One region of the Paenibacillus woosongensis genome, then DNA from elsewhere that is predicted to be linked to it. Evidence: riboswitches for the same ligand, from Rfam matches in the RefSeq annotation. Region 1 holds a riboswitch; each other region holds the start of a gene.
The links. Region 1 has a riboswitch for cobalamin ahead of metE (5-methyltetrahydropteroyltriglutamate--homocysteine S-methyltransferase). Riboswitches for the same ligand answer to the same signal wherever they lie in the genome.
Positions count from the first base shown of each region.

Region 2: it holds a riboswitch for cobalamin, as region 1 does, so the genes downstream of both, QNH46_RS23225 (S-layer homology domain-containing protein) here and metE (5-methyltetrahydropteroyltriglutamate--homocysteine S-methyltransferase) in region 1, are expected to answer to the same signal.
Region 3: it holds a riboswitch for cobalamin, as region 1 does, so the genes downstream of both, QNH46_RS07305 (ABC transporter substrate-binding protein) here and metE (5-methyltetrahydropteroyltriglutamate--homocysteine S-methyltransferase) in region 1, are expected to answer to the same signal.
Region 4: it holds a riboswitch for cobalamin, as region 1 does, so the genes downstream of both, QNH46_RS03360 (anaerobic ribonucleoside triphosphate reductase) here and metE (5-methyltetrahydropteroyltriglutamate--homocysteine S-methyltransferase) in region 1, are expected to answer to the same signal.

Region 1 covers NZ_CP126084.1:2,492,519-2,500,134, reverse strand. Annotated here, with positions in the region: gene metE (5-methyltetrahydropteroyltriglutamate--homocysteine S-methyltransferase) at 1-1,350, opposite strand, end outside; cobalamin riboswitch at 1,483-1,679, opposite strand; gene QNH46_RS11410 (replication termination protein) at 1,776-2,135, opposite strand; gene QNH46_RS11405 (response regulator) at 2,331-2,972, opposite strand; gene hrpB (ATP-dependent helicase HrpB) at 3,283-5,796, opposite strand; gene QNH46_RS11395 (SDR family oxidoreductase) at 5,955-6,761, opposite strand; gene QNH46_RS11390 (hypothetical protein) at 6,911-7,066, opposite strand; gene QNH46_RS11385 (hypothetical protein) at 7,088-7,616, opposite strand, start outside.
Region 2 covers NZ_CP126084.1:5,045,281-5,052,896, forward strand. Annotated here, with positions in the region: gene QNH46_RS23215 (energy-coupling factor transporter transmembrane component T) at 1-828, opposite strand, end outside; gene QNH46_RS23220 (DUF4430 domain-containing protein) at 815-1,783, opposite strand; gene QNH46_RS23225 (S-layer homology domain-containing protein) at 1,858-6,108, opposite strand; cobalamin riboswitch at 6,283-6,480, opposite strand; gene QNH46_RS23230 (glycosyltransferase family 2 protein) at 6,634-7,616, opposite strand, start outside.
Region 3 covers NZ_CP126084.1:1,665,641-1,673,256, reverse strand. Annotated here, with positions in the region: gene cobT (nicotinate-nucleotide--dimethylbenzimidazole phosphoribosyltransferase) at 1-1,062, opposite strand, end outside; gene QNH46_RS07315 (ABC transporter ATP-binding protein) at 2,236-3,021, opposite strand; gene QNH46_RS07310 (FecCD family ABC transporter permease) at 3,018-4,064, opposite strand; gene QNH46_RS07305 (ABC transporter substrate-binding protein) at 4,061-5,074, opposite strand; cobalamin riboswitch at 5,275-5,533, opposite strand; gene QNH46_RS07300 (THUMP domain-containing class I SAM-dependent methyltransferase) at 5,607-6,563, opposite strand; gene QNH46_RS07295 (LLM class flavin-dependent oxidoreductase) at 6,646-7,608, opposite strand.
Region 4 covers NZ_CP126084.1:771,807-779,422, forward strand. Annotated here, with positions in the region: gene nrdG (anaerobic ribonucleoside-triphosphate reductase activating protein) at 214-732, opposite strand; gene QNH46_RS03360 (anaerobic ribonucleoside triphosphate reductase) at 729-2,705, opposite strand; cobalamin riboswitch at 2,898-3,133, opposite strand; gene QNH46_RS03365 (hypothetical protein) at 3,497-3,868, shown strand; gene QNH46_RS03370 (MTH1187 family thiamine-binding protein) at 4,083-4,385, shown strand; tRNA gene QNH46_RS03375 (tRNA-Thr) at 4,462-4,534, shown strand; gene QNH46_RS03380 (delta-aminolevulinic acid dehydratase) at 4,657-5,214, opposite strand; gene QNH46_RS24520 (hypothetical protein) at 5,303-5,368, shown strand; gene QNH46_RS03385 (LysR family transcriptional regulator) at 5,669-6,574, opposite strand; partial or broken gene QNH46_RS03390 (hypothetical protein) at 6,596-6,901, shown strand; gene QNH46_RS03395 (metal-dependent hydrolase) at 7,118-7,616, shown strand, end outside.

The DNA.
Region 1 (7,616 bases):
GGAGCGAACCTCTGCCGTCTGCGGAAAACTGCCGATGGTCGTCGTCGGAAGCAGCGGCAAATGCCATTTCTCTTTCTGTTTTTTGCGGCGAATGGCGAACTCGCTTCCCCTCGCAGCCGGTTCAGAGGCGATTTTCTCTACCGCGGCCGCTACGTTTGCCCGGTTGCGAGCTGGATCCTTGGCCAGATTATCGAGGGCGATGCGATTGCTTTCGAATATCCCCTTCACACTGTCAATGCCTGTACTCACCGCAGCGCTCAATGCGACGACTTCACCCAGCTTCTCTTCGGCAAAGGACAAAGCGTCGCGAAGCACGGCCACCAGCGTCTGCTCCTGCTTAGCCGACACGGGCACATGCAGGAGGCTGCAGGACGGCTGCACGATAACCTCGGAATCCGCAGCCATTTCCAGGATTTCAAGTAACAGCTGCTTCTGGCGGTACAAGTCCGTGCGCCAAATATTGCGTCCATCGACCATGCCCGCTCCAAGCGTCTTGCCCGCCGGGAATCCAAATTTACGCAGGGCAGCCAGGTTGCCGTCCAGCCCATGAATGAAGTCAAGTCCGATGCCGGCAACAGGCAAAGACACGACCTCCTCATAACGGTCCACCGCTTCGAAATACGTTTGCAGCAGAATGGAAATTTGCGGAGCCTTGCGCTGAATTGTTTCGTAAATGGCTCTTACCCGCGTTATATCCTCGGCCGACACAGAGGTCACCAAAGACGGCTCGTCCACTTGAACCCAGGCTACACCTTCTGCGGCGAGCTCTTGAAGTACTTGAACATATAGCGGCAGCAGCAGCTCGACCCAATGATCCCACTCCGTCGCTTCGTTAAACCCTTTCGATAGCTTGAGGAAGGAGTAAAGCCCGATCAGCACAGGTCTTCCATCGATCCCCAGTTTCTCTTTGGCTTCGCGGTAAGCAACCAGCGGACGGTTTACCGTTAGCTGCGGTTTTCTGCCGCCTAGCTCCGGAACAATATAATGATAGTTCGTGTTGAACCATTTCGTCATTTCACTGGCCGGCGCTTCTTTATTTCCCCGGGCGATGGCATAATACGTGTCCAGAGATACCTCGCCGCCGCTATAGGAGAACCGCTCCGGGACAAGGCCGAACATAACGGCCATATCGAGGACATGATCGTAATACGTAAAATCGCCTACAGGGATGATCTCGATCCCCTGATCCCGCTGCTGCCGTAAATTATGAAGCCGTATTTCCGTTAATTGCCCGTGCAGCTGCTGCTCGTCCAGTTTGCCAGTCCAATAGGCTTCAATCGCTTTTTTCCATTCCCGTTGTCCGCCGATTCTCGGATAACCTAAATTTCCGCTTTTTACCGTATGACTCATTCACAATTCCTCCCCAGTGTAAGTTCTTCCAATAACAAAAAGGGTCCCCTATAGCTGGAATGGCTAAAGAGGACCCTCGTCTACTGCGCGATGGCTCAAATCTTTAACACCTCCCTATCTCCCGTAGGTACAGCAGTGCTGACAGAACAGGCAGGTCTCCTGGCTTCAGAATCATAACTGGACAGCTGCCTTCCCAATGACGGATCATCAGTGGCACCCATGCTCCCAGCTCCTCTGTTACAGTGGCGGGACCGCGCCGGCATTGCACCGGACTTCCCTTTTAAGCTTCAATCGACGGTGATTGAAGCACCTGTTCCCACAATATTCGGTTATGAATATACAATTTATGTTACTTCATGTTGTCAAATAATACAATACAAATCGGATTAGTCCTAGAATAAATATGTCCTATTTATGCACAAAACTCAATAATTATCGGCAACAGCCTTGTTCAACATACCGATGCAGCGGTCTAAATCGACCTTAACCTGCTTCTTGTACAGCTCGGCCTTCTCATGTCCGTCATCGGTAAAATCATAGAGTACGATTTCTTGGAAATCCACGCTGGGATCATTCCCTTTCAGATGCTTCGAGCGATACAGTACCCCTTCCTGCACGAGCTCATGAAGGGCCCGGTATATTTCGCTCTGCGGAGGAACATAGCCAAACGGCTTGAACTCTTCCTTCAACTCTTCAAGCATCTGGTAACCGTAGCCCCTTCGCTGCTCTACCATCGAAATCAAATAGAGCTTGATATATGCCCGTTGTGCAATCATAAAGGCCATCGTTCCACCTCCTGCTCTTTCTTCAAAGTATAGAATAGCTGTGAATTTTTCACAATAGCCGTCCAACAGCTCTTTTAATACGATAGATTAGTTGCTAAGTGCCGTAGTAGGAAGCAGGATTGGCAAATAGGAGCAAAATAGCTTTTTGGGTTACTATTGTGAATTTTTCACATGATGAAATTTGATAATTAGGAGCTAGCTTTCGATCCAACCTTGCTCCAAAGCATATCTCGTCAATTGCACGCGGTTTTCCAAATGCAGCTTTTGCAAAATGTTTTTCAAGTGGTTTTTGACCGTCTGATCGGAAATTTGCAGTTCCTTGGCGATTTCCCGGTTGGTCAACCCTTTGGCGACCCAGTTCAAAATCTCGCGTTCCCGGCTCGTAAGCGGGTGATCAGCGCTGTTATTTTTCTTGGACAGCGGAAATTCCTGAAGAATCCGGAAAGCCAGCTCACTGGACAGCGGGGCTTCGTCACTGGCGACCGCCCGCAAATATTGCAGCCAGGTGCCCGGCTCCAGGTTCTTCAGCAAATAGCCCTGCGCTCCCTGCTTCAGCGCTTCAAACAGATGAGCTGCATCGTCGGAGACGGTGATCAGCACAATTTTGACGTAAGGATATTTCAGCTTAATTTCCCTCGTTGTTTCCAAACCGTCTTTGCCCGGCATATGGATATCCATCAATATAAGATCAGGCATCCACAGCTCTGTCTGCAGCAGGGCTTCGTCTCCATTCTCGGCATATCCGATAATTTCAAAGCAGTCATCGTCCGACAATATTTCACCGATGGCCTCGCGGGCATGGGGATGATCGTCAACGACTAACACTCTTACCTTCATGGCCTAGTCTCCTTCATAATAATGTTACTTGTGCTTGCTTCAAGCTGGCTGGCGTACTCCACCGAATATACGCCATAGACCTGAGCCTGGCAAGCTTTGCGGTAAAGCAAATAGCAGGATCCTCATCCATTTCCGAACAGGGCCAAGCCGAGGGGGTCTTGGAAATGAGACAAATTCTGCACATACCATAAACAAACAGGACGCAAAAATGCAAGGTACAAAAATAGAGCCCGAGAGCATCCGCTTCGTCTTGCGGATGGCTGCCCATGGCTCCAAGCTTCCAGTCATCTATTCCGTAAATAAATGAGGTTCATTTCGGGCGCACTCGATTCGTCGCCGTGGCCTGAAGCGGGTCATCCGGCCAATAATGCTTCGGGTAGCGGCCCTTCAAATCCTTCTTCACCTCGAAATAAGCGTTGTCCCAAAAACTCCGCAAATCGGCCGTAACCTGTACGGGACGCCTAGCTGGTGACAGCAGGTGCATGATAACCGGGACCTTTCCGTAGCCGATGCGAGGCGTGTCCATCATGCCGAATAGCTCCTGCAGACGGACTGCGGCATATGGCTCTCCCTGATCATAATGGATCTGAACTCGGGAGCCGCTGGGTACTGACAAATGCGTTGGCGCCTGTGCATTCAATTCCTGCTTCAGCTCCCACCCCAGCTCATTATCAAAAATCGCCGCCAGGGACAGGGACTGCAAGTCCGATCGTTTGCGAAAATGGGCGATGTAAGGCGCGAGCCATACTCCCGCAGATTCCGCCAAAGCTTCGTCGGAGAAATCCGGCCAGCGCTCGCTCAGCTTGCGGAGAAATCCGATGCGGGCCTGCAGCTGCCGAGCCTTGTCATTCCAAGGCAGAATCCCCACGCCAAGCGTTGCTACGGCATGCAGCAGCGCCTTCGTCAAATCCTCGGCCACAGGCTGAACCGGCTGTTCCCGAAGCACAATCGCCCCTAGCGTCTCCCGCAGACGAACACGGACGGTCCCTGCTTCCTCATCCCATTCCGCCTGTCTCTCTTCCCGGATATGTTCACCGTAATACTGCGTCAAATCATCCCGTTCCAGGGGAGCAGCCAATAAAATCCGCCCCTCTGTCCCTTCATCATCAACTTCTGCAACAGCTAGATAGAGAGATTCTCCAAGATGCTGCTTCCTGGCGAAGACAGCGCCGCGGCCGCTGCGCAGCAAATATCTGCCGTCAGCTCTGCGTTTGGCGATCCGGTCTGGATATGCAAACGACACCAGCAGGCCGCAAGCCTCAAACCATTGCTCTTCTCCCGCTTGCGCTAATTCCTTGATCCCAAGCCTCCGCTCATATTGGACGCTTACGGCTGCCACTCGCTGAAGATCGCGTTCTTCCGCCTGAAGCAACGGGACTCCCGTGCTCCGGGACAAACTTTCCTTCCCCATCAGCAGAGCCAGCCGGCTGCGGATATCGTTGTCTTCACCCGCTCCAGCCGCTCCTCTGAACAAATCGCGCTCCTCCAGAAGTGCGGCCAGACGGCAGGCCGGCCGGCCCAGTCCCAAATCCGCTGCCTTCAGCAGCATATGGGCCAGACGCGGATGCAGCCCAAGCTCGGCCATCCTGCGCCCATGCCCGGTAATGCGCTCTTCGCCGTCAAGCGCTCCGAGCTGCTGCAGCAGCCGCACGGCCTGCCGATAAGGCGCCGCAGGCGGCGGATCAAGCCAGGCGAGCTCTTCCGGCGAGCCCGCCCCCCAGGCCGCCAGCTCCAGAGCGAGCGGCGTGAGATCCGCCTCCAGCATCTCCGGCGCCGTACGCTCGGGCAGCAGCCGGTCCTCCGCTTCGCTCCAGAGGCGGTAGCACACGCCGGGCGCCGTACGCCCGGCCCGCCCCCGCCGCTGGTCAGCGGAGTCCCGGGCGGCGCGCACGGTGACCAGCCGGCTCATGCCGGTGCGCGGGGAGAACAGCGCCGTACGCCGCAAGCCGCTGTCAATGACCACCGTCACGCCCTCGATCGTCAGGCTTGACTCCGCGATCGACGTGGCAAGCACCACCTTGCGCTTGCCCGGCGGCGCTGCCGCTATCGCCTGCTGCTGCTGCTCCGCAGGCAGCGCGCCGTATAGCGGCGCCAAGAGCACATCGCCTGGCACGATAGGTGCCAGCGACCGCTCCACCCGGCGAATTTCCCGTGCGCCGGGCAAAAACACCAGCAAGCTCCCGTCGTGCTGCTCAAGCGCGCTGCGTACCGCTCGCGCCACCGCCTGCTCCAACGGAGCTTGGCTTAATGGCCCTGCCGCGTACCTGGTCTCCACCGGGTACGTCCGCCCCTGGCTGCGAATGACGGACGCGCCGCCAAACAGCTCGGCCAACGGCTCGGGATTGAGCGTTGCCGACATAATCAAGAGCCGCAAATCGTCCCGAAGCAGCTCACGGCTCTGCAGCGCTAAGGCGAGACCGATGTCGCCATGCAAATTCCGCTCGTGGAACTCATCAAAAATAATCAGCCCGACCCCCATCAAGGCCGGGTCATGCTGCAGCATCCGCGTCAGAATGCCTTCTGTCACAACCGTAATCCTTGTCCGGCCCGATGTTTTACTGTCAGTTCTCGTCCGGTAGCCAACCGTCTGGCCAACGGACTCGCCAAGCTGCGCGGCCATATAAATCGCCGCCGAACGGGCGGCAAGCCGCCGCGGCTCCAGCATAACGATGCCCTGACCCTCCAGCCAGGGCTCCTGGAGCAGTTCAAGCGGCGTGCGCGTCGTCTTGCCTGCTCCCGGCTCCGCGAGCAGAATGGCCGTCCCCGCGGACTGCAAACAGGCCTTAAGCTCCGGAATAACCTCATCAATAGGAAGCCTTGTCATTCTCTTCTCCTTCATGTACAAAGTGCTGTTAGCATTTTACCATACAGGCGTCATTTGTCCTACAGCAGTACAAAACCCCGTCCCGAGTCGCTGTGCGAATCGGGGCGGGGTTTCCTTGTTCATGTGAATTTGAATGCCTATATGGATAAATTTAAAAACTACAGCAGGGATTCGGCCCCATCGATAACGATCCGGGCGCCGGTAATGTGCACGGATTCATCAGAGGCGAGAAACGCCACCAAATCCGCAACGTTCTCCGGTTGCCCCGGACCGTCCGCGAGCGGCTGCGAACCTTCCGGGTATTCCACCGGAATGATAATCTCCTCCAGCTCTTCGCGGACCTCTGAGGAAGAATCGATATTCGTCGAGATGGCGCCGGGACAAATGACATTGACGCGGATTTTGAACTTCGCAAGCTCCAAAGCCAGCATTTTGGCAAAGGCGACCTGGCCAGCCTTCGTCGTGCTGTAAGCCGACATGCCGAATCCGGAGAAGCGGTCGTTCCCGTTGATCGAACTTGTGATGATAATGCTGCCGCCGCCCTGCTTTTTTAAATACGGAACAGCATGCTTCACGGTTAGAAACGTCCCGTTTAAATTGATTCCCAGCGTGCGCTGCCAATCCTCGAACGTCATTTCTTCTACGGGAGCCAGTGTGCCGTTAATGCCGGCATTAGCAAATACAATATCAATGCGTCCGAAATGGTCCGCCGCTTCCTTAACCGCCTGCTCCATTCGCACCGGATCCGATACGTCGACGTCAAACGAACGCGACACCCCCCGATAGATTTCATTAATCTGGTGCTCGGTGCTGTGCGTACGGTCATCTATTAAATCAAACAGCGCGACTTTTGCGCCTTCCTTCGCCAGCTTGATAGCCGTTGCCTTGCCGATCCCGGAGCCAGCCCCCGTAACAATCGCGGTTTTTCCTTGAAAACGAAGTCGATTACCCTGCTTCTCCGTCATAAAGGTCACACTCCTACCAGAATTTTGGGTTCATTCGCCGAGGCAGGCTGACGCTGTATGCTCCGCCTTGCCGTCTGTTTCAAGATTACCCAAAACAGGGGGTGATTTAACCACTGGACAAGCAAAATAGATTTAAAACGGCTTATTTTTTACCAAACTAAAAATTGAATAACGACGAGAAAACCGGTAAGGAGCCATCGCACATAACTGCCTCGAGCAGGCGCTTCTTCATATTGCCTGATCTGCTCCTCCAGACGAGCGACCCTCTGCCTGAGTTCCATGATTTCATCATCTATCCTGCTCACAAACTCCCTCCCTCACGTCGGCTACTGTCTTCCTTGAACCTGTTCACAGGGCTCCCGGAACCAGTGCAGAAGCATCTCCTGGAATTGGTCCTTCTGCGTCGGGGTAGCAATAAGCCAGTCTTCATCCGCCTTTGTGCTGGAACGGAACAGCCAATTGATCGAATGGTTGTTGATAAACTGCGCATGCTGCGATTCCCACTGATCGCCATTCCACGCAAAGAAACGAATGTCCCCTTGCGCCACATAAGTCTTCAGGCAATTGGCCAGTGAAATGGCCCCCTCTTGATCATCCGTGATCTTCAGCAGCTCTACCATGACATCCTCCATATCCAAATCATCGAGCTGCCGGATAACCTCCGCAAACTGCCGCCTGGACAGCATAAGCGCAGGCAGCTCTCCCGGGCAATGCGCATTCCACATCATTTTGCCGGCCAAGCTCCCGCATACGTTTCTGACCTCGCTAATTTCATCCAGCTGATGCAGCGCCGGATTGTCTTTTGATCTTTCCACCTTGACTACGCATTCGTCCGCAATATGTAGAAATTGTTCA
Region 2 (7,616 bases), 2.6 Mb from region 1:
AGCATAACTAAGCAAATGAATTCCCAGCTGGGACGACCACTGCCATGTCTGCAGCCGGGGATATACCTCATAATGATTTACGCCAAACAAAGCGCCGATCACGATATTCAGCCCCGTTATGATCATCATCCACAGCACGAGCTTGTCCCGGCGATCCATCCGGTAGACTGTGCCGCTGCTTCTTGGCCCGATCCCATAACCTCTTGCCCTCATGGATCCGGCCGTCTGCAGCGCTTCCTCCAAGGACCAGCCGACGAGCGTATGCATCGTCTCCATTCCCTCCCTCATCAGATGCTTCTTGCTTCCTCCCGCGTGTAAATAACCCATGGCCCTTTGAATCGTCATAATTTGCTGCAGTCTGCGGGTCAGCAGAGGGACGAAGCGAAGCGTTACAGTTATCACAAAGGCCGTCCGCGGTGCGTACGGTGTAAGCAGATACAACAGCTTGTCCGGTGTCACGACCAAATTAAAGGCCACGAAGGCAAGCAGCATATTAAGCAGTGATAGGGCAAATATCGCGCCATACACGATGGCTTCCATCGTAACAGGGCGATCCCAGATGTAGAACAGGATCGTAGCACCCCGGCTGGAGAAAAACGGATTCGAAATAAATATGACAAAGGCGATGAGCAAGTAGCCTTTAATTACTTTTTTCAAGGCCCTCCCCCCATCGAGAGAGAAGAGGAGCGCTACAACGCATATGAAAGACACCAGCGAATATACAGGGTGCTGGAACATCATGCAGGCTCCCAGCAATACGAGGAAATACAGCATGCTTAATTGGGGATGCAGCCCTGTAAACCCATAGACCATATCAGCTCTTCCCATCCCATAATCCGTCCTCTGCGCCAGCGCCCAGATCTTTGCCTAAGTCTTCCGTGTACAGCCACCGAATGTCATCGCCGGGGCTCAGCGGCCATATTCCCGCACTCCGGTTCGGGAATTTGCCGTTGACGCTGTACATCCATCCGCTGCCCGAGCCTTTATCAAATTCATATAAATTGTCAATGCCCTGCACGTAAGCTGTCGCTCCGCTTCCGGTATACTCCATTTGCAGCTTCTGGCTGCGGGTAGCCTTTTTCAGTACGTCCAGTACAGTCTTGGAATCGCCGATATCTACCTCGATCGTCCCCATAATTGTTCCGATATCCGGTGATCCAACGATTGTTAACGTAACGGAATCACTGGAGCCGGCTGCTGTCTCCTTGGCACTGTCTTTGCTGGGCTTCGCCCCGGTACTTGGCGGCGTAGAAGATGCAGCTGTTTCCGAACCGCTCGGAACGGATTGAGGCGTAGCACCCTCTGCTGCGTCAGCCATTTTATCCTCATCGGCTCGCTTCCCTTCACCGGTCTTACTGCCTGCACCCGACTGCTTTCCGGCTACCTCACCGGAAACAGCAGTGGCTGGCTCTTCCGCCTTTGCTGCTGACTCACCGGCCGTGTCTTGTACAGCGCCCTTGTCACTGGATTCAGCGAGTGATGTCTCTCCTCTGCCCTCAGGCTGTAAAGCTGAAGACGGCTTTTCCTTGTCCGGTACCGCCTCTTGTATCGGGCAAGCCTCCCCGTTCTCCGAAAAGTAATTCCTGGAGTCTGTTTCGGCAGACTGAGCCTCATTACGGGACGCCTCGACAGATGCATTACCAGATGCATCACCGGCTGAACCAGTCCGCTCCGGGTTGCCACTTCCGTAGAACCATACCGCAGCTAATACGATAGCGATAACGGCCAATAGCCCGAAAAATTTGTTTCTATTCTGCCATAATGTCCTGCTCCATTTCGGCATATGCCCACCCCAAGCTATGATAATCGTATAAATAGGGAAAGAAGGAGGCTTAAGTCTCCTTCTCCCGGTTAATGCTATGGATTGATCATGGCGTGCATTTTCACGATCACGACAGCAGCCATTTCTCTAGTGACTTGCTCGTGCGGCCGGAAATCGTCGCCGTCTCCCGACATGAGCCCGGATTGAACAGCCGAATCCACATAAGCGGCAGCCCAATCGGATACTTGCTCACGGTCTTTGAGAGTACGGTTCGGGGCTGTGCCCTCCCCTGCATTCAGCAGCATTTGCCCTTGCATGCGCACAAGAATCGTAGCCATTTCCTGTCTGGTTATTTGTTGATTCGGCCCGAAATGATGATCGCTCAAGCCGGAAATCAGACCTCTCTCCTTAGCCGCAGCTACATATCCGGCGTACCAGGAGCCTTGGCTGACATCCTTGAAGCCCGCCGTATTTGCAGACGGCTGTTCGCCTGCCAGCTTGACGACCAGTACCGCGAATTCCGCACGGGTCAAACCACGTTTTGGTTCAAACTGCGGCGTCGCCGTTCCGGTTCCTGCCATCAAGCCCAGCTCGGTCGCTTTTTCAACCGCTTCCTTGGCCCATGCAGATATGGAAGCTTGATCCCCATATACAACTGGAGCCGGTTTGGAGACGGCAGGTTGTATATCGGACATATCGAACAACGGGCTTTGCTTCTTCAGCATCCGCTCATACGCACTAAGCGCCATTAGCCCCTGGTGGGTTGCCATATAATCGCTAGCTTCTCCTGCCGTATGGGCGAAGCCGCCATCCTTGTTCACAAATGCCTGCAGCGCTGTGAGCAGGTCGCCGCCGCTCTTCACGAACCGCTGATCGTCCAGTGGAATATTAAGGCTGGACAGGGCAATAATCACTTGCGAAATGCTCTCGCTCGTCTCGACGCCCCACGCTTTAAAGCCTCCACTGGCGAGCTGCTGCTGTGATAGCCAGGCCAGCGCGTTATCCGCAGCCGCTTTGACCTCTTTGCGGTTCTGGTAGTTCGCCAGAGCTTGCAGCGCCATGGCTGTCATATCGATATCGCTTTGGCCGTTGGACGACTTGCTGATCGGGAATCCACCATCGGTGTTCTGCTGCTGCAGCAGCGAAGCGACCAGCTTGTCCCGTGTCCACAGCGCATCGTTTGGAATATCCGCCTTGGCTGCATCTAGGGACAGCAAAGCGAATACGAGTCCGTTTGTACCCTGATTCATCATGCGCGCATTGTTGTAGATTTTCTCCAGCAAGTCTGTCCCCGCTACGCTGCGCGGGTCCTTGCCGATTGCGGCAACAGCCAGCACCATGCGCTCGTAGTCCGTCACTAAGCGGAAATCACCGTTGTTCTCGCGAACATGGCTCTCGAGCACCGAGTAATACTCCGCAGGCACTTGCTTGCCGGAGCGAGCTAAGGCCAAAGCGTCCCAGTCGTTAAAATTATCGTGCTTGGCGAAACTGCGATTGTTCAAAATCCAAGCCGAAGCCTTAGCAATTGCTGACTTGATACGCTCCAGAGAAGCCGTTTGCTGCTCCGGCGTTGCCGCTGCGGCTTGTCCTAAGGCTCCTTCGGCAGCGCCAATGCCAGCAGGCCCGCCAGCTCCAGGTGCTCCGGCGCCCGGTGCTCCTTGTCCGGCGTCTTCGTCTTCAAGATCTTTGCCGAGATTTGTAGTATAACGCCAGCGGAGAACATCGCCGTTCTGCAGCGTATACAGTCCTGCGCTGTAATTTGGAAATACCCCGTTTACCTGATACATCCAGCCGCTCACAGGCCCTTTGTCAAACTCGCCTAAACCGTTTATTGCTTGAACATAAAGGGTAGCATCTGAACCGATGTAATTCATAGAAATACCGCGCCCTTGCAGCGCTCTCTTTAGGACTGTAAATGCGGTATCTCCATCCTGGAGCGTAACCGTGACAGGCGCAATAATGTCACCTTCGCCAATCGTGTGTTTCTCTACAGACAAAGTAATTGTACGCACAGCTGGAGGAGTTACTATGCCGCCTCCTGTACCCGGATTGCCGCCATTGCCAGGCGTGCCTTCCCCATTGCCGGGAGCTCCGCCATTGCCAGGAGTGGTACCGCCGTTGCCCGGACTACCTCCTTGTCCAGGAGTATCCTTGGTCTTCAGGTCGTAAGCGATGAACTCCGTGAAATGCGTTGTCTTGATGACTAAATCCCCACGATCGTCTGCATAGGCATATACATCTTCCGTTCCTTGCGAGGAGTCGTTGTATTTCGGAATCGGATGGAAGCTTCCATCGCTGCCGATCCAGCCGGCATGCCTGCTGCCCTGCCCAATCAGCTTCAACGTTACATGACGGCTGAAATCAATCCGATCACTGCCGCCGATCTTCACGCGAATCGCAATCTGAGTAAGTTCCTCGTTCGTTAAAGACAATACGGCGTTTACCTTATTAATCAACGAGTTATCCGTGGAGCTCAGCTTGCTCGGCAGTTGAATCTGGCGATTCCAGCCTGATGTAATGACCTCAGTATTTGGTGCAATATCAAAATACGTACTGTCTGTAACTGAAGTGACCTGCGGCAATTGCGCTTTAGTAAACTCTAGGATGACCCTGTCTTCTGTCAACGGATCTCCATATGACCCGTTCTCAAAATGAGTCTCACCATCTGGAATTGAAATGATCCGTTCGTGAACCGGCCCGGAGGAAGCCGGAACAACTACGTTCACTGCCTCGCTGTCGCTTTGCCCGGCCAAGGCATCTGCCAATGCCTGCACGGATATTGTGCCTTCGGCTGCTTGGCCTGTAAGGGCAATGTTAGCCAGCTGGTTATTGAGCAGGGTTACGCCCGCAACCTGCAGCCCTGTCGTACCAGTGTCAATAAGCCAGTGATTTGCCTGCTCTGCAGCCGGCGTAAATGTATCTCCTACCAGCTTGATTTCAATCGCCGGGTTCAAGGCTCCATGACTGATTTCAGATGCTGCTGGCGTTATGCTCGCCCAGCGGCTGTAATAGAAATGTACCTGATCGCCGGGCTGAATAACATAATCGCCCGCTCCGACTAAAGGAGCAACACCATTGACGTTGTACATCCAGCCGTCCCAGCCGCCCAAAGTTCCGGCGGCCTGTCCGCCAATCGCCGTGACGTAAGCATTGCTGCCGCTGCCCGTAATGCTGTAACTGATCGGCGGCACAGCGGTATCAAGACCCTGCTTCATCACATCAAGCGCTGTAATTTCTCCGCCGTTCGAGGCTACCGTGACAGTCTGAGGCGCATACAGCTCGCCGTCCATTCCGGTCACTTGCAGCTGTGCTGATATACCCGGCTGAACCGGCGTCGTTTCAGCGATACGATACCAGGTCGACTGCCCATGCTGGATGTCGAGCAGTGCAATAAGCGCCTGCTCCGTAGACATGCTGTTCATTCTCGTGTCGGCAGCTTTCCATTTGAAGGAGCCGTCAGCCAACTGGAACAGCGCATAGGCATCCAATACCGAATGGCCGTTCTTGATCCACTCGGAGGATAATGCATCGTCGCCTACAGCCACCAGTCCGGACACTGTAGTCGACAGACTATTCGAATTGTCTCCGGATCCCCATGTCCCGGGTGAGTTAAACCCGCCATGATCGAGCTGCCGCTGCTTCAACAGCTCCTTTGCGCGCTGAATAGCGCTGTCCACCGCGCTCTGCCCCTGGTATTTGCCAAGCGCCAGCAACGCCATACCGGTCATGTCCGTATCGCCGGACGACCCAGTCGGTGTTAAACCGAATCCGCCATCCGCATATTGGCAAGATAGCAAATAGTCCAAAGCTTTCTTCGCCGCCGCCGCATCCCATGTGCCTACGTCCGCGCCGAGTTTGACCCCGGCATCCATAGCAAGCATAGCCCAAATATGCTTGTTAACGCCGCCGATCGCCCCTGTAGCAGGATTCTGCTGTGCTGCAAGCTCAGCCCATAAATTTCGATCGGTCTCCCAAGCATGCGCCGGATCTTTCCCCATAGCCAGCAGCCCGAATATGTATCTGATATGCTCGGTTCCCCCGTTATTGGCCGCTAAATTAGGCGCCGTCGTCTCCCAGGAAGGCAATCTCCAGCTTCCATCCTGCAAATCTTCTCCTGCGCCCCATAAAGCTACCAGCTCCCACCAGGACTCGATTCGTTTCGTCGAGCCGGCATCACTATACTGCTTGGCATAGTAATCCACAGTGCTCGCAATCATACTGCTCAGCTGCGTGTTGCTGGTTCCTCCCGCCGCCTTGGCGAGCTGAGGATTCACTAGAGACAACAGCAGCATGAAGCTCATCCATAGAGGCAAGCTTCTCTTCATCCAATTCTTCCAACTGTTCAACGTCCGCTCTCCTTTACCATCCTTTTTTGTGGACAACAAAAAAAACACCTTTCCCATAGAGAAAGATGTTTCCGAAGATTTGTCCGTGTAGCACTATACACACTCGGCCGCTCCAATGACTAAACACGACGGCAGCAGCACGAATAAACATCTCCATCTCATCCTCGTGAGAAATTACAGAGCCCTTACACGGCAGGTCTCCTGGCTTCGCATCATCGCTTCAACTATCCCCTTCCCGTTGATGATCAACAGTGGTTTTATGATAGTCAGCTCCGCGTTACAGTGGCGGGACCGCGTCGAATTTTCATCGAACTTCCCTATTAAGCTGCGTCATAATACATTATGGGCAGCACCGTATAAGTAGAATATAAAATTGATTTGATTCCGGGTTATTGTATCAGATTTCACGGGTTTAGACAAAGGTTTTTCTGCATTGCTATCGCGATAACGGTAATTGGGCCAATCATCGCTAGAATTGTTCTGGCCCGGCCGCTTTCTTCAAATAACCCGTTAGCCTTCCCCGGCCTAATCAAACCGCTGCGTCTTATACCACTTGCTTTCCCGATGCATGATTTTGTCCATGATCATGTTATAAGAGGCACGGAGTGAAATGACAAGGAATAGCTGTGCGTAAGTAAAATACGTAATACAGGACAGTACGAAGTTCCGGACGTTGCTCTGCCCGATATCGGAAGCCAGGGCAAGGTTGATCTGCAGTACGTACAAGTAATACATCAGCGCCCAGGCGAAGATCAGATAAATGTACACATCGCCTTCAAACTGAAAGGGAGACAGCACCTCCGGTTTAAATAAAGCGATGAGCCAGTAAGCGATGTTGACGACAATGATCAGGTCGGAAATCACGATCGTGACCAGAAACCAGAAATAGCTGGCCATATAATAAAGGACATGCAGCTTGATGCGCCAGCTCGAAGGCTTGAACAAGTGGTGAAAATTGTCCAGTACGACCTGGTAGTTCCCTTTGGCCCATCGTTCGCGCTGCTTCATATATACGGATAGCTGCTCCGGCTCCTGCTGGTAAGCCTCGGCCTGCGGGGCCAGCGCAATAAGCTGGCCCCTGGAGAGAATTTCAAACGAAATGGCCGTATCCTCGGTCAGCGCCTGCTCGTCCCAACCGCCGATTTCTTTGATCAGCGACGTTTTGATAATAAAGTTCGTGCCCGGTATCGTCCCCAGCTTGAACAGCTCCCACATGCCGGTATGGAGCACCCGCTGCATCGTCACCAGCTCCAAATTAATGCACCTGGATAAGAAGTTCTGCCCCCGGTTCCGGGCCTTGTTGCGTCCAAACACCGCCCCGTACAATTCCGGCTCCTCCATCGCCTTCTGCACGAGAAAGAGCAGCGAATTTTTCTCCGGCGCAGCGTCCGCGTCAAAAATGCAAATCCACTCCCCGGTGGCATGCTCCAATGCATCGTTCAAGGCGCCTGATTTGCCGCCCGTTCCTTTACGCTCCATGATGAAGAAGTCCCGATGCTGGTACATGG
Region 3 (7,616 bases), 830 kb from region 1:
GACAGCCGGTTCACCCGCAGAGATTCCCGCACTTTCGAAAGTAGCCATTTCCTTCATGATCCGGCAAGCTCCGTCAATCAGTTGCAAAGCAAGCGCACCGCCCGTTCCTTCACCGAGCCGCATATTTAGCTCCAGCATCGGGGAAAGTCCAAGCTCGCGCAGCACCTGAATATGCCCCGGCTCCTGCGAGTGGTGGGAAGCCACCATATAACCCGCCGTCTCCGTGCATAGCCTTTGAGCGACTAAAGCTGCAACGCTCGAAATAAATCCATCGATAACGACCGGGCACCGATGGGCGGCTGCGCCAAGTATAACCCCAGTCAATCCGGCTATCTCCAGTCCGCCCACCTTGGAAAGCACATCGAGCGGATCATTGGCGTCCGGCTGATTTACCGCAATGGCCCGTTCTACTACGGATGCTTTATGCTCTAGCTTGCGTTCGTCAATTCCGGTGCCGCGGCCGACGCATTCGGCTGGAGCAATGCCCGTAAGCACACTCATGATAGCGGCGCTAGCCGTTGTGTTGCCAATGCCCATTTCACCGGTGACGAACAATGTTGTTCCTTTATTCACAGCCTCCTTCACGACGGCAACCCCGGCCAAAATAGCCGCTTCTGCTTCCGCACGGCTCATCGCCGGTTCAAGGGCCATATTGGCCGTTCCCATCCTCACCTTCCGCTCCAACAGATCCGGATGACTCAGCTCGGCATTCACGCCGATATCGACACATAACACTTCCGCCGAAGCCTGACGGGCAAATACATTAATTGCCGCTCCGCCAGACAAAAAATTCAACACCATTTGCGGGGTAACCTCAGCCGGAAAAGCGCTAATTCCTTCCTCGCAAACCCCGTGATCCGCAGCCATCACAATGATCGCGCGCTGCGGAAAGCTTGGTTTAACCTGCCCGGTTATACCGGCAAGCTGAACCGCCAGCTCCTCCAGCTTGCCAAGACTGCCCGGCGGCTTGGTCAATCGATCCAGGTGCTCTGCCGCTGACTCTGCCGCTTTCTTTTGCAGCGGCGCAATTAATCCAATGATGTCCGAAATGGAATAGCTCATCCATCAGCCCTCTTCTCTAAATTAATCTAGTAATATGTCAACAATTGTGCGGTTACCTTTGATTACGGACACAGAAGGCGCTATTTGACCTGTTTGCGTAGTTTTCAGCGACCTAACGGACTTAGGAGACCTTATTGGCACCAACTCTGTGCAAAAAGCCATGCTTAGAGCACATTAGCGGAACCACGGTCCGTTAGCTGCCCGTAAACCGAGATTTTCGTGAAATAGCGGAACCTGTGTCCGTTACGCTGTATGGGAGTTTCAACACTACTATTCAGGGCACCAGTAAGCCTAAGTTGCTGCAAACTCGCTGGTTGCTGGCTCGCTTACGGACACAGAAGGCGCTACTTGATCTGTTTGCGTAGTTTCCAGTGACCTAACGGACATAGGAGACCTTATTGGCACCAACTCTGTGCAAAAAGCCATGCTTAGAGCACATTAGCGGAACCACGGTCCGTTAGCTGCCCGTAAACCGAGATTTTCGTGAAATAGCGGAACCTGTGTCCGTTACGCTGTATGGGAGTTTCAACACTACTATTCAGGGCACCAGTAAGCCTAAGTTGCTGCAAACTCGCTGGTTGCTGGCTCGCTTACGGACACAGAAGGCGCTACTTGATCTGTTTGCGTAGTTTTCAGCGACCTAACGGACTTAGGAGACCTTATTGGCACCAACTCTGTGCAAAAAGCCATGCTTAGAGCACATTAGCGGAACCACGGTCCGTTAGCTGCCCGTAATCCGAGATTTCCGTGAAATAGCGGAACCTGTGTCCGTTACGCTGTATGGGAGTTCCAACACTACTATTCAGGGCACCAGTAAGCCTAAGTTGCTGCAAACTCGCTGGTTGCTGGCTCGCTTACGGGCACAGAAGGCGCTACTTGATCTGTTTGCGTTGTTTCCAGTGATTTATCGACACAGGAGACAGGCACAGATACAGATACAGATACAGATACTGGTACACATACTCACGCCTCATGCCTCATGCCTCATGCCTCATGCCTCATACCTCATACCTCATACCTCATACCTCATACCTCATGCCTCACGCCTCATACCTCATGCCTCATGCCTCATGCCTCATACCTCATACCTCATACCTCATACCTCACGCCTCATGCCTCATGCCTCATGCCTCATACCTCATGCCTAGCTTCTCACGCCTCGCTTCTCCCGACTCACGTCCCCTGTTCACTACGCAGTAGCAGTTGGGGCACGCCGCGATCCGGATGCATGACCGAATAAGCATCCACTTCAAACAGCGACTTCACTATTTCCGGGGTAATAATTTCGTTTGGCGTTCCCGTTGCAACGATTTTGCCATCCCGCAAAGCAAGCAGCTTGTCGCAATACAAGGCCGCCAAATTCAAATCATGCATCACGGCAACGACCGTTAAATGTTCGGCCCGCTGCCAGCTCGAGACCAGTTCCATGAACTGCATCTGGTAGCGGATGTCGAGGTAGGTCGTCGGTTCATCCAGCAGCACAAGCTCCGGCTGCTGCGCCATCACTTTGCCGAGGGCAACCCGCTGTCTTTGCCCGCCGCTAAGCACATGCAGCGGCTTGTTCTCCAGCCCTTGCAAATCCAGACGGCTTACAATTTCATTGAGCAAAACCTCGGCACCGTTTCCTTCTTCCTTTCCGCGCCAATTTTGAAAAGGGAACCTCCCCATTTCCAGCACCTGGCGCACCGGAAAAGCCATCGGCGGCAAGCCGTCCTGCTGAAGCACGGCGAGCCTCCTAGACAGCGCCTTGCGCCCATAGGCTGCGAGCGGCCTGCCGTCCAGCATTACCTCCCCGGCCTCAGGACTCTCTACACCTGACAGCACGTTCAGCAGCGTCGTCTTTCCGCTGCCGTTCGGCCCGATAATTCCCCAGAAATCGCCCCGCTGCACCTGCCAGTCAATCCCCTTGAGCACCGTCTGGCGTCCATAGGATTTCTCTACCCCTTGTACTTCGATCATTGCAGCTCCTCCATTCGCCGCTTCTTATTGCGGTACAGCAGATAAGCAAAGAACGGAGCGCCGACGAAGGCCGTGACCACGCCCAAAGGGATCTCCGTTGGGGCCAATACCGTCCGGGCGGCCAAATCGCTCCACATCATGAATATCCCCCCGCCAAGCGCGGAGAGTGGAATAATCAACCGATAATCCGGTCCCGTTATCAGCCGTATCATATGGGGAATAACCAAGCCGACAAAACCGATGACCCCAGACACGGATACAGCCGCCGCACTCATTAACGTTGCCACAAGCAAAACCAAGACCTTCGTGCGATCAACATTCAGCCCGGAATGGGATGCCTGACGCTCACCAAGCGCAAGCAGATTTAAGCTGCGGGCCTGGCTCCACAGGAACAGCAGCCCAATGACCAAATACGGGAAAAGGATGATCGTATACGACCATCCGCGCAAACTGAGACTTCCCATCGTCCAGTATAGTATTTCGTTCACCGTCTTTTTCGACATGGCCGTCAAAAAAGAAACGATCGCACCGAGAAAAGACTGCATGACCACGCCCGACAAGATAAGGCTTTCGATCGGAATTTTCCCGTTTTCCCTGGCCAGCCACATGACGACAAGCAGTGTGCTTGCCCCTGTTATAAACGCAATGACCGGCAGCGTAAACACGCCGATTAAAGAGAACTGCCAACCAAAGAAAATCAGCGTAGCCGCACCGACCGCCGCGCCCGAGGAAACGCCTAAGGTAAACGGGTCTGCCAGCGGATTGCGCAGCACGCCCTGAAATGCGGCCCCCGCCACCGCCAAAGAAGCGCCGACCAGCATGCCGAGCAGTACGCGCGGCAGCCGTACCTGCATAACGATCTGCTCTGCCGAGACGTCCCAGTCCGGCGTAATCATGCTGCCGATCCATGGCAGGCGGTGAAGCAAAATGCCGATAATCTCGCCGGTCGGCAGAAAAACGGAACCAACGCCGATGCAGACCAGCAGCGTAACAGCCAGAAGTACCAAACCCGCCGTTCCGTATCCCGCCAATTTATTCATCATTGCTGGATCAATTCCGGATAAATGGCCCGTGCCATTTCAATCAATCCCTGGGTCACGCGCGGGCCAGGACGGCTGAGCAGGTTATCATCCAGGCCGATGACACGGTCTTCTTTTACGGCCGTAATTTGATCCCAGCCACCACGTGCTTTAATCATATCTCCAATCGTCTTGTTGTTCTCGTCGACGACATTTTTGGCAAACAGAATAACGTCCGGGTTGGCTTTAATGATGTTCTCTTCATTGATTTCGTTCCAGCCTTCCAGATCGGAAGCTACGTTCTCTCCCCCGGCCAGCGTAATCAGTTCGTCCATGTACACGCCTTTCCCAACGGTCCAGCCTGGCGAAAACTCGATGTAGACTTTCATTTTCTGTTCCGGAGTCAAGGACTTAACGGCATCCAAGACCATATCGCGTTCTTTCTCCATTTGGGCGACAACTTCCTCGGCTTCCTTCTGCCGGTCGGTAATTTCCCCTACGGCTCTAATATTCGCCAGCGTTTCGTCCAGATTGGTCGGATTCGATTGATAAACCTTGATTCCGAGATCGGTAAGGCTTGTTACGGTTGCCGGGGCGATCAGATTGCCGGCCAGCACCAGATCCGGCTTGGCGGCGATGACCGCCTCAACGTTGACCTGGAACCCGCCCATCCGCGGCTTGTCCTTCACCGCTTCGGGATAATCGTCGACATCGGACACACCTACGATTTGCTCATCCAGCCCAAGCGCGAATAATCCTTCCGTCTCCGATGGAGCCAGCGAAACGATTCTTTGCGGCGCAGCTTCGAAAGTGAATTCCGCGCCAGTAACATCCTTCACGGTCAACGGATAGGCTGTGCGCTGCGCATCAGACGCAGAATCCCCCTGCACCCCCTGTCCGGTTTGAGCGTTCTGTTCCTGCTGAGCTGGAGCATTTCCAGTGTTCGTGCCTGCCGCATCCTTGCCGCAGCCAGCCATCACGACGAGCATGATTGCTAGAAGCCAAATCCCCCAGAACTTTCTAAATTTGTTCATGAATTCTCTCTCTCCTTAGAAGGCGTATAGTTTGTACATGAAAAGCCCGTTCTCAATGGAAATACAGCAAAAAGACAGGAAAAAGCCCCATCCGTGCAGGATCGGGCTACGTCTACAAACAAGTCCATGTACGGTACAAGCCACCCAGCTTGTCCGCAGCATAGCTCTTTTAGCAGAACGTATCCTTTCCTCGAAGGACCGTCTCTTGATTCCCATAGGCAGGTCTCCTGACTCCAGGTTGCCGATTCGGCTCGCCTTCCCATCTTCGCGTGTCCCTTTCCAGCAACTACCTTCAAAGTAAGGCAGAGTGCGGGTTTAACGAATGACAGTGGCATATCATGAGCTTCATCCCTGTTTACAGTGGCGGGACCGTGCCGGAATTGCACCGGCTTCCCTATTAACCCGTGGCGGAAGCTTGCGGACAAGCGCCGCCTTGGGACCTACGGTTTTTCCATTTGGCACTAGGCATTCATACATCTTCGTCTGTATTGGATTATAGGGGAAAACCGCACAGATGACAATCATTCATCCCTTACCGATTAGCTCCGCAAACCCAAATATGTCTGACAAAAGAACTTTTGCTGACCGTTCCGTAATCGTGAATGCGAAAACCGGCGTCAACGATCTCCTTCTCCAGCTGCTCCGTGGAAACGATGACTGTCCTTTGGCTAAACCGTCTTATGCTGCGCAGCATTTCGCCGCGCTCCCCGGGTGACAGTACGGAGCATAAATTGTACGGCATGTCCACGATAGCCGCATCGTAAAGCTCGCCTACTTCATTCAGATCGCCCAGGCTGACCCGATCATCGCTGTATCCGAAATGGCGCAAATTGATTCTCGCTCCCCGGACCGCCAACGGGTTAATATCCCGGCCCACGATATCGATCTCCATCGATAACGCCTCGATCAGCACATTTCCCATCCCGCAGCATGGGTCGATGGCCTTGACAGCGTACGGCTCGGGCACCGCGATGTTCACCAAAGCCCTGGCGACAGCCGTGCTCAGTCCTGTGGAATAATTGCGCGGCTTGCTCTTATGGCGCAGCCAAACGGACTCTGCCGCATGGCATATTCCAAGCAGCCAGCCCCCATCAACGAACATTAGGCCGAACGTCACCTCGGGATTGCGCATATCCGCTCTACCGCGAATCCGACCGCCGATCTGCCGCTCGAGCTCGCGCTGCTCCTCATAGCTAAATGCAAGCATGCCGCCCAGCTTTATGCATACGACTTTAAATGTTTTGCCCTGAAGATCAAGCTCGGCCGCTTGCATGGCCACGCTGTCCGGATCATCTCCAGTAAGCAGGATATCTATCCGGTATGAAATAAATGGACTGCGGCTCGGATCCATCCGTTTGTCCGTTGCGATGTACCCTTCCGTATTCGGCGAATGTCCAAACAAAGCCGCGAGCTCCATTTCGCATAGCCGCCGCTCATTCTCATGGCTGGCGTAAGTGTAAATGTAACCGCAGCTGTTTTCTTTATACATATAAATCTCGCTCCCAACCATGAACTCACTTCTGCCCGTCTGCACGGATCAAGTTTCCTTTACAGCGATATACGGGTCACTATTACGCACCATCAAACGCCGCCACCCCCCGTAAAGCCTCGGCCAGCAGTCTGTAGCATTCCAGCCTTGCCGCATAGTCAGGAATAGGGCAAACGATCAGAAATTCGTCATTGGCGTATTCGCACTGCATATCTTTAAGCTGCTTATGCACGCTATGCGGCGTACCGCTTATGCTTCGGAACGAACCCCACCCCGTTTGTCTTGCCGTCTCATCGAGCACCTGTACCCAATGCGCAGCTTCACTCTCCGTCCCTGCGCAAATTACGCTAACGGCCAGTAGCGTCTTTGGCGCGCTTTGCAGCGCAGAGGGCGTAAAATCTGCCCGATAGGCGGCCAATATGTCTACGCCGTCACGCTCGCTCATAAACTGTCCAAAAACATAACCCGTTCCAAATTTGGCCGCGTATTCCGCGCTTTTCTTGTTCGTTCCGAGCATCCAGACCGCTGGTCCGATTTGCGGCTGCGGCCGTGCGGTTACGGCATGCCCCTCATACTCGTAAGCGTCCTGGAGCAGCTCCAGCAGCGAAGCGATCGTCTTCGGCAGCTCAGCAACCCGTGCTAAAAAATTGCCGCTAAGAGCCATAACAGTGTGCGCTTCTCCACCTGGAGCCCGTCCCAGTCCCAAATCTATCCTGCCCGGATATAATGCAGCCAGCAGCCGGAACCACTCTGCTACTTTCAGCGGACTGTAGTGGGGCAGCAGAACGGCCCCCGAACCGAGGCGAATCCGCTCTGTCTTTGCTCCGACATGGGCCAGCAGCACCTCAGGCGAAGTACAGGCCAGCCCGGGCATATCGTGATGCTCAGCCGTCCAATACCGGGTGTAGCCCCATTTTTCGGCATGCTGTGCCAAAGACACAGCTTGTCTTAACGCCTCTTCATCCGAATACCCGGGCAACCGGGGAACCAGATCTAGCACACTAACCGCCAGTTGCACGGATGTTCCCGTTCTTGTTTCTGGCATGCCCATCA
Region 4 (7,616 bases), 1.7 Mb from region 1:
CCAATTCATTGTCGAATCTTGGATGTTCAAATCTTTAATTCTTAAATTGCAAGTATTCGTCAAAAAAAAGTGGCGCTGCATATGCGGTCTCCAAAGATCTGCAGCTATACTCAAGCGATCCCTAGAAGAGCTTTGAACAACCACAATATGACTGGGCGCCGGTGACGTCAATAAAGTGAACACAAATCATAATTATACTAGAAAGGCAGTCAGCTAGAAAGAGAAAGTTGGACGCCATTCGACAATGCCGTGCTGGGCCAGGCTTGCAGGAATGTCAATCAGCCTCTGATTGGAGCTGCCGCGATAGAGCAGGGAGGGGTCCCGTAGCTCATCAACGTAGCGTCCGTCTACTAACACTTGGCAGCGGCTTAGAAGTCCGTATTCCGGGGACTTTGCGTCTCTGGTTAATTCCTCGAACGTATAACCGCTGTAAATCCAGGCGGATATAGCGCCTGCCGCCTCGCGCAGACGATCGAGAAATGCGCTGACCTCTGCTGCCGAGAAAAAGGGGTCTCCGCCAAGAATCGACACTCCGCTAAGCAGCGGGTTGCCGGCGATGTCCCGAATGATTTCCTGTTCCCGTTCGGGAGTAAACGGCTCGCCGTAATGGAAATTCCAGGTGGCCGGACTGAAGCAGCCTTTGCAATGATGGCGACAGCCGCTTATAAAGAGCGCTGCCCGCAATCCCTCGCCTTCATTTATAGATTCCGGGTAATAGCCGCAAATATTCATGTCGAATGCTTGAGGCGATCACGAACCTCGGCCTGTTTGGCAGCGTTGAAGCGGGTCTGGAAATCCCCGGTCAAATATCCGGTTACGCGGCGCAGCCGGCGGATATGGACGTCCTGCTCGCTAGCGTTGCAGGATGGGCAGGATGCGCCAATGATTCCTTCGTAGCCGCAGCCCGAGCAGCGGTCGATCGGATGGTTGATGCTGAAATAGCTTACCTGCTGCGACAGCGCGTACTGAATGATGCGCAGGAATGCGGCCGGATTGCTGCGGGCGTTGCCGTTCAGCTCAATGTAGGAGATGGCTCCCGCATTGCACAGTCCGTGGAACGGTGCTTCCAGCTCGATTTTTTTAGCTGCGCTGATGTGGTAGTATACCGGTATGTGAAAAGAGTTCGTGTAATATTCCCGGTCAACGACGCCAGGAATTTCCCCGTAGTCAGCGCGGTCCCGTTTGGTGAATTTCCCCGACAGCCCTTCCGCCGGAGTGGCGAACAGGGTAATGTTCAGGTTGTGTCTTTCGCTCTGACGGTCGCAATAGTCGCGCATGAAGGCGATCAAATTATAGGCCTTCCTATATACATCGGTATCTTCGCCGTGATGTTTACCATACATGGCTTTCATGCATTCTGCGAGCCCGATGAAGCCGATCGACAGGCTGCCGTGCTTGAGCAGCTCTCCCACCGTATCCTCGGGGTTCAGATGCTCGCCGCCCTCCCATACACCTTCGCGCATCATGAAGTCGGAAGCCTTGGCTTTCTGGGACGATTGAATCCGGAAGCGGTGCAGCAGTCCGTCCAGCGCGATATCCATATAATGCTCCAGTTCCCGGTAGAAGCCTTGCTCATCTGCGGTCTGCCGCAGTCCTAACGCTATGCCATGCTCCAGGCCCAACTTGACCAGGTTCAGGGTGTTGAAGGACAAATTTCCTTTGCCGGACAGATGGTTGCGGCCGAAGCGGTCGCTCAGCACCCGCGTGCGGCAGCCCATCGTGGCAAATTCGGTATCCGGGTTCGCCGGATCGTAATACATCAGATTGAGCGGGGCGTCCAGATTGGCGAAATTCGGATACAGCCGTTTGGCCGAGCATTCCGCTGCTTTCAGGAACAGTTCGTAATTGGGTTCGCCCGGCTGCTGGTTCACGCCCTGCTTGCATTTAAAAATCTGAATCGGAAAAATCGGCGTTTCGCCGCTGCCAAGTCCGCGCATCGTTGCGGCAAGCAGTGAACTGATGACGAGCTGCCCTTCTATCGACGTGCATGTGCCGTAGTTGATGCTCGTAAAAGGAATTTGTCCACCCGCCCGGCTCGACATCGTATTGAGATTATGAATGAGGCTCTCGGCGGCCTGCAGTGTTTCGCTTTCGGTCTCTTTAACCGCATATTTGAAGGCCCTTGGATACTGCACCTGCAGATCAGAGCGAGCCATTGTGATCAAGCCGTAGTCCGCTGCGCTGTCTCCTTCTTCGAAGTAGTCCAATCCTTTGCGGAAATATTTGACGAAGGATTTGGTTACGTAAGGCGCCAGGTCGTGGTCCAGCTTATTGGCGGATACGCCGCCGTATTGCGCATTTTGCTGGGACTGAAAAATGATCGCCACAAGCGCCATCGCCGTCATGATCGAATTCGGCGGCCTTACGCTGCCGTTGCCGGTGTTGAACCCTTCGCGCAGCAGCTTGTCGAACGGAATGAAGATGCAGTTCGTCGTTCCGATCGCGTATTGATCCAGATCGTGCACATAGACGATATTGTCTTGAATGGCCTGAACGAGCGGCTTTGGCATGACAAAATGGTTCGCATACCATTTCGCGTACTCGCTGCCGAATTTGCTCATTTTGCCAGAGAAGCTTTCGCCGTTCAAGTTGGCGTTCTCCCGCAGCACCTCAAGATTGCTGCTTGCAACGATCTCTTCTCCTAATGTAATCACTTCATCCAGCATGTCTTGGCGGCTTGTATAAACCGGGTTCATCATCGCCATAACAAAGTTTCCCTCCCGAAAAACTACACATTACAACCATATAAAAAGGCATTTCCGATCATGCAAGGTTGGAAATGCCCGAATGCGTGTTTGAAGAAATGCCTGGATCATCCTATGAAATGCAGGATGAATGCGTATGTAAGCTGCAAGCGGACACCTACCTGTTCCTCGCAGGTTCATCTGGTATTTGGTGTCAAATTACAGAAGCGGGCAGGTCTCCTGGCTTCCGGACTTCTTCACTGACGCCTTCCCGCAGTTGGTTAATATCTGCAGTGGCATTCTATCAGTGAAGCGCTGCAAGGAGCCTTGGTAAGCTCTTGCATGCACCCGGTCACAGTGGCGGGACCGCAGCGGAATTGCACCGCACTTCCCTTTTAAGCCCCAGCCGAGAAATAGAGGGCTGGATCACCCGATTCCACTATATTTGGTTGTCTGCAACTTACATTACCCCAATATGTAGTGTTTGTAAACAGTCATCTTCACTAGCTGAAGGATGAAAAATCATGAAAAAACAGGTGAAAGCAACCCTGATGCGGCGAGTGGGAGATGAAGAGAAATTGTGAACATTTATCGCGGCAGTTCATGATCGTATTTTTTGCGCAGCTGGTTCAGCTGCTCTAATTTGCGCAGCTGGTTCAGCTGCTCTAATTTGCGCAGCTGCTGCTCCTGGTTTCTCATCCCGGCGGCAACGATCAGGATTGTACGTCGTACTGCTTCATGTTCTTGCAGCTCAAATCTCCATATAAATGAATTATGTGGATAGTTTATTATCAAATACGAAGGAGAATCCGATGAGAATAGATTTGCATACCCATGTCAAGCTTGCCAAGAAAACAGTCTTCAGCCACGCTTATTTCAAGGAAATGATGGCCGAGGCGGGAAAGAACGGGCTGGATGCCGTCGCCATGACGGAGCATTTCAACACCTGGCGGTATGAGGATATTTATGAAGTGCTGGACCGGCATTATCCCTATGAGCAAGGCTACTACTTGGCCGAGGGGATGAAGGTGTTTCCCGGCATCGGGGCGTATCAGATTGAAATTTTGCCATGCCTGCATGCGAAGGTGAAGTCAGCGAATGTGATCAAGGCGCTGTTGGAGAAGGAGCTGGCTGTCTCCGAAGAGAACAGTGGGGATTTGCGGGAGCTCGGGGAAATGGCGTAAGCGGGCGAAGATCACTTTAAAGGCAAGGTGCAGGGCCTCTTCCAGGTGCGGGAGAGGCCTGTACTTCATTCCTCCATGCAGATCATGATACGGTACTGGGTATAAGGGCGTGCCGAGTTTATTTGAAATGAAGGGGTGGAAATTGTTACAATAAGAGGCAGTATGAATGTTATTCAAAAAGTATGGAACTTCATTATAAGAAGGAGAGAGCAGTATGACGATTGCAGAGGTAACGGTGATCCCTATCGGGACGGGGTCGACCAGCTTAAGCCCGTACGTAGCCGAGCTGCAGCGGGTATTGGAGAAGCAGGAGGGCATCCAATATACGCTCACCTCGATGAGCACAATTATCGAAGGGCCGCTGGATAGCGTATTCGCTGCGATTCGCGCGATTCATGAGTCGCCGTTCCAATCCGGTGCCCAGCGGGTGTCCACTTCGATCAAAATCGATGACCGGCGCGACAAAGAGAGCTCCTCTGAGCAGAAGCTGCGTTCGGTGCAGGCGAAGCTGCAATAAATTCCTGATTTTGAGGACTTGCAAAATTTTCAGATCGAGTTATAATATTTTTTGTTTCCACTTAATTAGTGAATGTGCTGGTGTAGCTCAGTTGGTAGAGCAACGCATTCGTAATGCGTAGGTCGGGGGTTCGAGTCCCTTCACCAGCATCTTGCTAAAGTCAGGCGCAGCGCGGCTTCCGAGGTTTTCGGGGCCGCGCTTTTTTTGTGGAAAAACCTATTCTTCTAACCATTGTTCTACCCTTTAGTTGAGGAAAATAAAATGACGAGCTTTATTTTGACATATACAATTTGTACATAGAAGTTTCTTTATCAATTGATCTAGCTAATTTAAAAGCTTCCTCCTGGCTTTTATGATTATTTATAATTTCATACATAAACCTTATTACGAACATTAAATTAGCATTTCCATCTATGTAATCATCAGGACCTATATAAGAATGACAACCACATTCCAGAAAAGCGTTGGCTAACTGTTCTATGCCTAATGTACAACCAGAACCTATAACTTTTATGTCTTTTAAATTCGTATATTTTTTAACCTCCTGATCCCCAAAGAACTCTCCTCTTGGCTCATTACTATCATAAACATCCTCACCAAGTTCAGGCATACAAAATCTACCTTCATCTCCATGAAAATTTAAAATTAAGTAGTCCACTTTATGATCAAGTCCTTCACCTGATAGAACATCAATAAGATCATTGGGCCTACCTATCCAATGAATATTAATCCTTGCTCCAAAATACTCAAGTGCTGATCTTATAGCATACGATTCCATTTCACAATTTGGTCCCACAACTAAACTTATATACATTTCGGGTCTACTCAACTTACATTTACTCCTTATTATTCTAATATCTATCGACTTATATTCTAGCACATGAATTTACAATTAAAGGAGTGACGCTTTGACGATGATGATCAGCTTTGGAGGGCTTATTATTGCTGTTGACGCTGGTTGTGGCTATCGTTGTAGCAATTAATCAAAACACAAAGAAATAGACCGCCTTAGGGATTAGGATTGCGGTCTATTTCGATTGCATGAAATCCTACAGCCGACCGCTCTTTAAAGCGGTAAGTGTACGGGGAGCCGTGTTGCTGCACGGCTCCTTAACTATTTTTATCATAGCAGAAGCATAATTATACCTCAACCTGGGAGTTCCATTTTATGGGGTTGGAAGCGAAGTGAGGAGGCACGGCATTCCTAACATCATGGAACGCTCATCCAGCAAGCCCTCGCTTAATGTGTAAGCCGGGGTTGTATTCCCTTCGCTAGCATCGTTCTAAACGTTTTTATCCTCCTCTATAGCGAGAACCTCCCTTGCTGCTTCTATGAAAGATAAGATGATGGGTGAAAGCCACTTATCTTTATGCCATGACATCTGAGTATACACGTGCAGGTCAGGAATTTGCCATGGAAGGGCAACAAGCTCGCCTCGCTCCACTTCAGCTTTCACTACGATTTCTGGAAGAAAGGCAATACCGATTCCCGAAATGGCACATTGTTTAATAGCTTCGGCACTTTGAAACTCTAAATAAGTAATGCTATCAATGCCCTCTTTCTCAAATGACCGGTCAAACATGGTTCGATAGGGGCAACCCTTCTCATTCGTCAGGAATACTTGTCCGTGAAAATCTTCCAGCTGCAGCACAGTACGCTTCGCGAGCGGGTGATCCGGAGCAGCGAAAAGTCGGAAGGATTCTTCCATCAGCGGCTCCACAGCAAGTCCGCTCGAGCGGATGGGTTCGTCCAATATGAAGACGACATCCGCGGTCCCCTCAAAGAGTATCTGCTTGAGCTCTTGATTGGGAACGGAGCGGAAGATCAAACGAACTCCCGGATGGCGCGAACGAAACCGTTGAAAGACAGCTGGAAGCCGATAGACGCAAATAACCTCATTGGCACTTATCGTTAGGGTACCGGTTAGATTTTCATTGTCATGAACGACGCCGCGAGCTTCGTCCAATTTGTCTAAAACCCCTTGGATATGTGTTAAAAAGCGTTTCCCCGCCGTTGTGAGAACGAGCTGCTTGCCCAATCGGTCAAAGAGACGAACCCCAAGCTCATCCTCCAATGCTTTAATTTGCATCGTGATGTTGGAGGGGACGTAACTCAGCACTTCCGCAGCCCGGCTGAAATTTAAAGTGGATGCCACCGTGCGGAACGTAATCAGTTGGCGCAGTTCCATCATGAAGGGAGAGATACTACGATGGATTATGAGATTTTTGACTTAGGCGACGTAACCTTGCAATCCGGAGTGACGTTACCGAGCGCTTTTCTTGCGTATAAGACTTATGGCAGGCTGAATGAACAGAAAGATAATGTCATCGTCTATCCAACTGCGTTTGGCGACACGCATGTTCAGAATGAATGGCTGATTGGAAACGGCATGGCACTGGATCCGCGAGAATATTTCATTATTGTTCCTAATCTGCTTGGCAACGGATTATCTTCGTCTCCTACGAATACGCCGCCCCCATTTGATAGGGCCAGTTTTCCGCAGGTAACGACTTTTTTTACCTTGAATAAGGTGATATGTCTGAGTTAATATAGAAACGTACGTTCTTGTTTGTGCTATCATCCCGCGGTATTTCAACGACAGCAGGATACAGTCAGCAACAGAAGTTCTCAGCCGGAAGGGATGTGATGACAATTGAATAGACAGGGACACTCTGCATTAGCCTTACTTGCGGGATCGGCTACTTCTGTAGCTGCCCTAACGGCTTCCCGAATGAGTACCACTTTGGAGGTTATTGGCTTCGCAGGAGTGATATGCGCAGCTTCGATCGTGGGGGGCCTTGCCCCGGATTTGGATCATAAAACGAGTACGGCGAGCCAGAAGATTCAGCTGTCATCGGGGAAGAGAAAGCTCATGCGGGCATTGTCAGGGATATTTCTATTCATAGGATTCGTGTTGATTCTACTAGGTTACTCCATACAAGCCGGGGCGATTTGGATTGGCGCTGGTATTATGGCTGGCTGCTTGGCAAGGCTTCGGACGATCATACTTATCGCTAGCGGTACTTTGATGCTGATGGGGTATTTCGTTTACGACTGGCACTGGATGGTCCTTTTTGCGGGAATTGCTCTGCTCATCATGCCGTTCGTAAAACACCGTTGGATTATTCATTCGCCTGAGTTTGCAATCGTCCTAAGTTTGGGACTCTTCGTCTTTGGCAGTCAGTACTCAGGATGGGTTATGGCAAGTTGTCTAGGGTTTATTGCGGGCT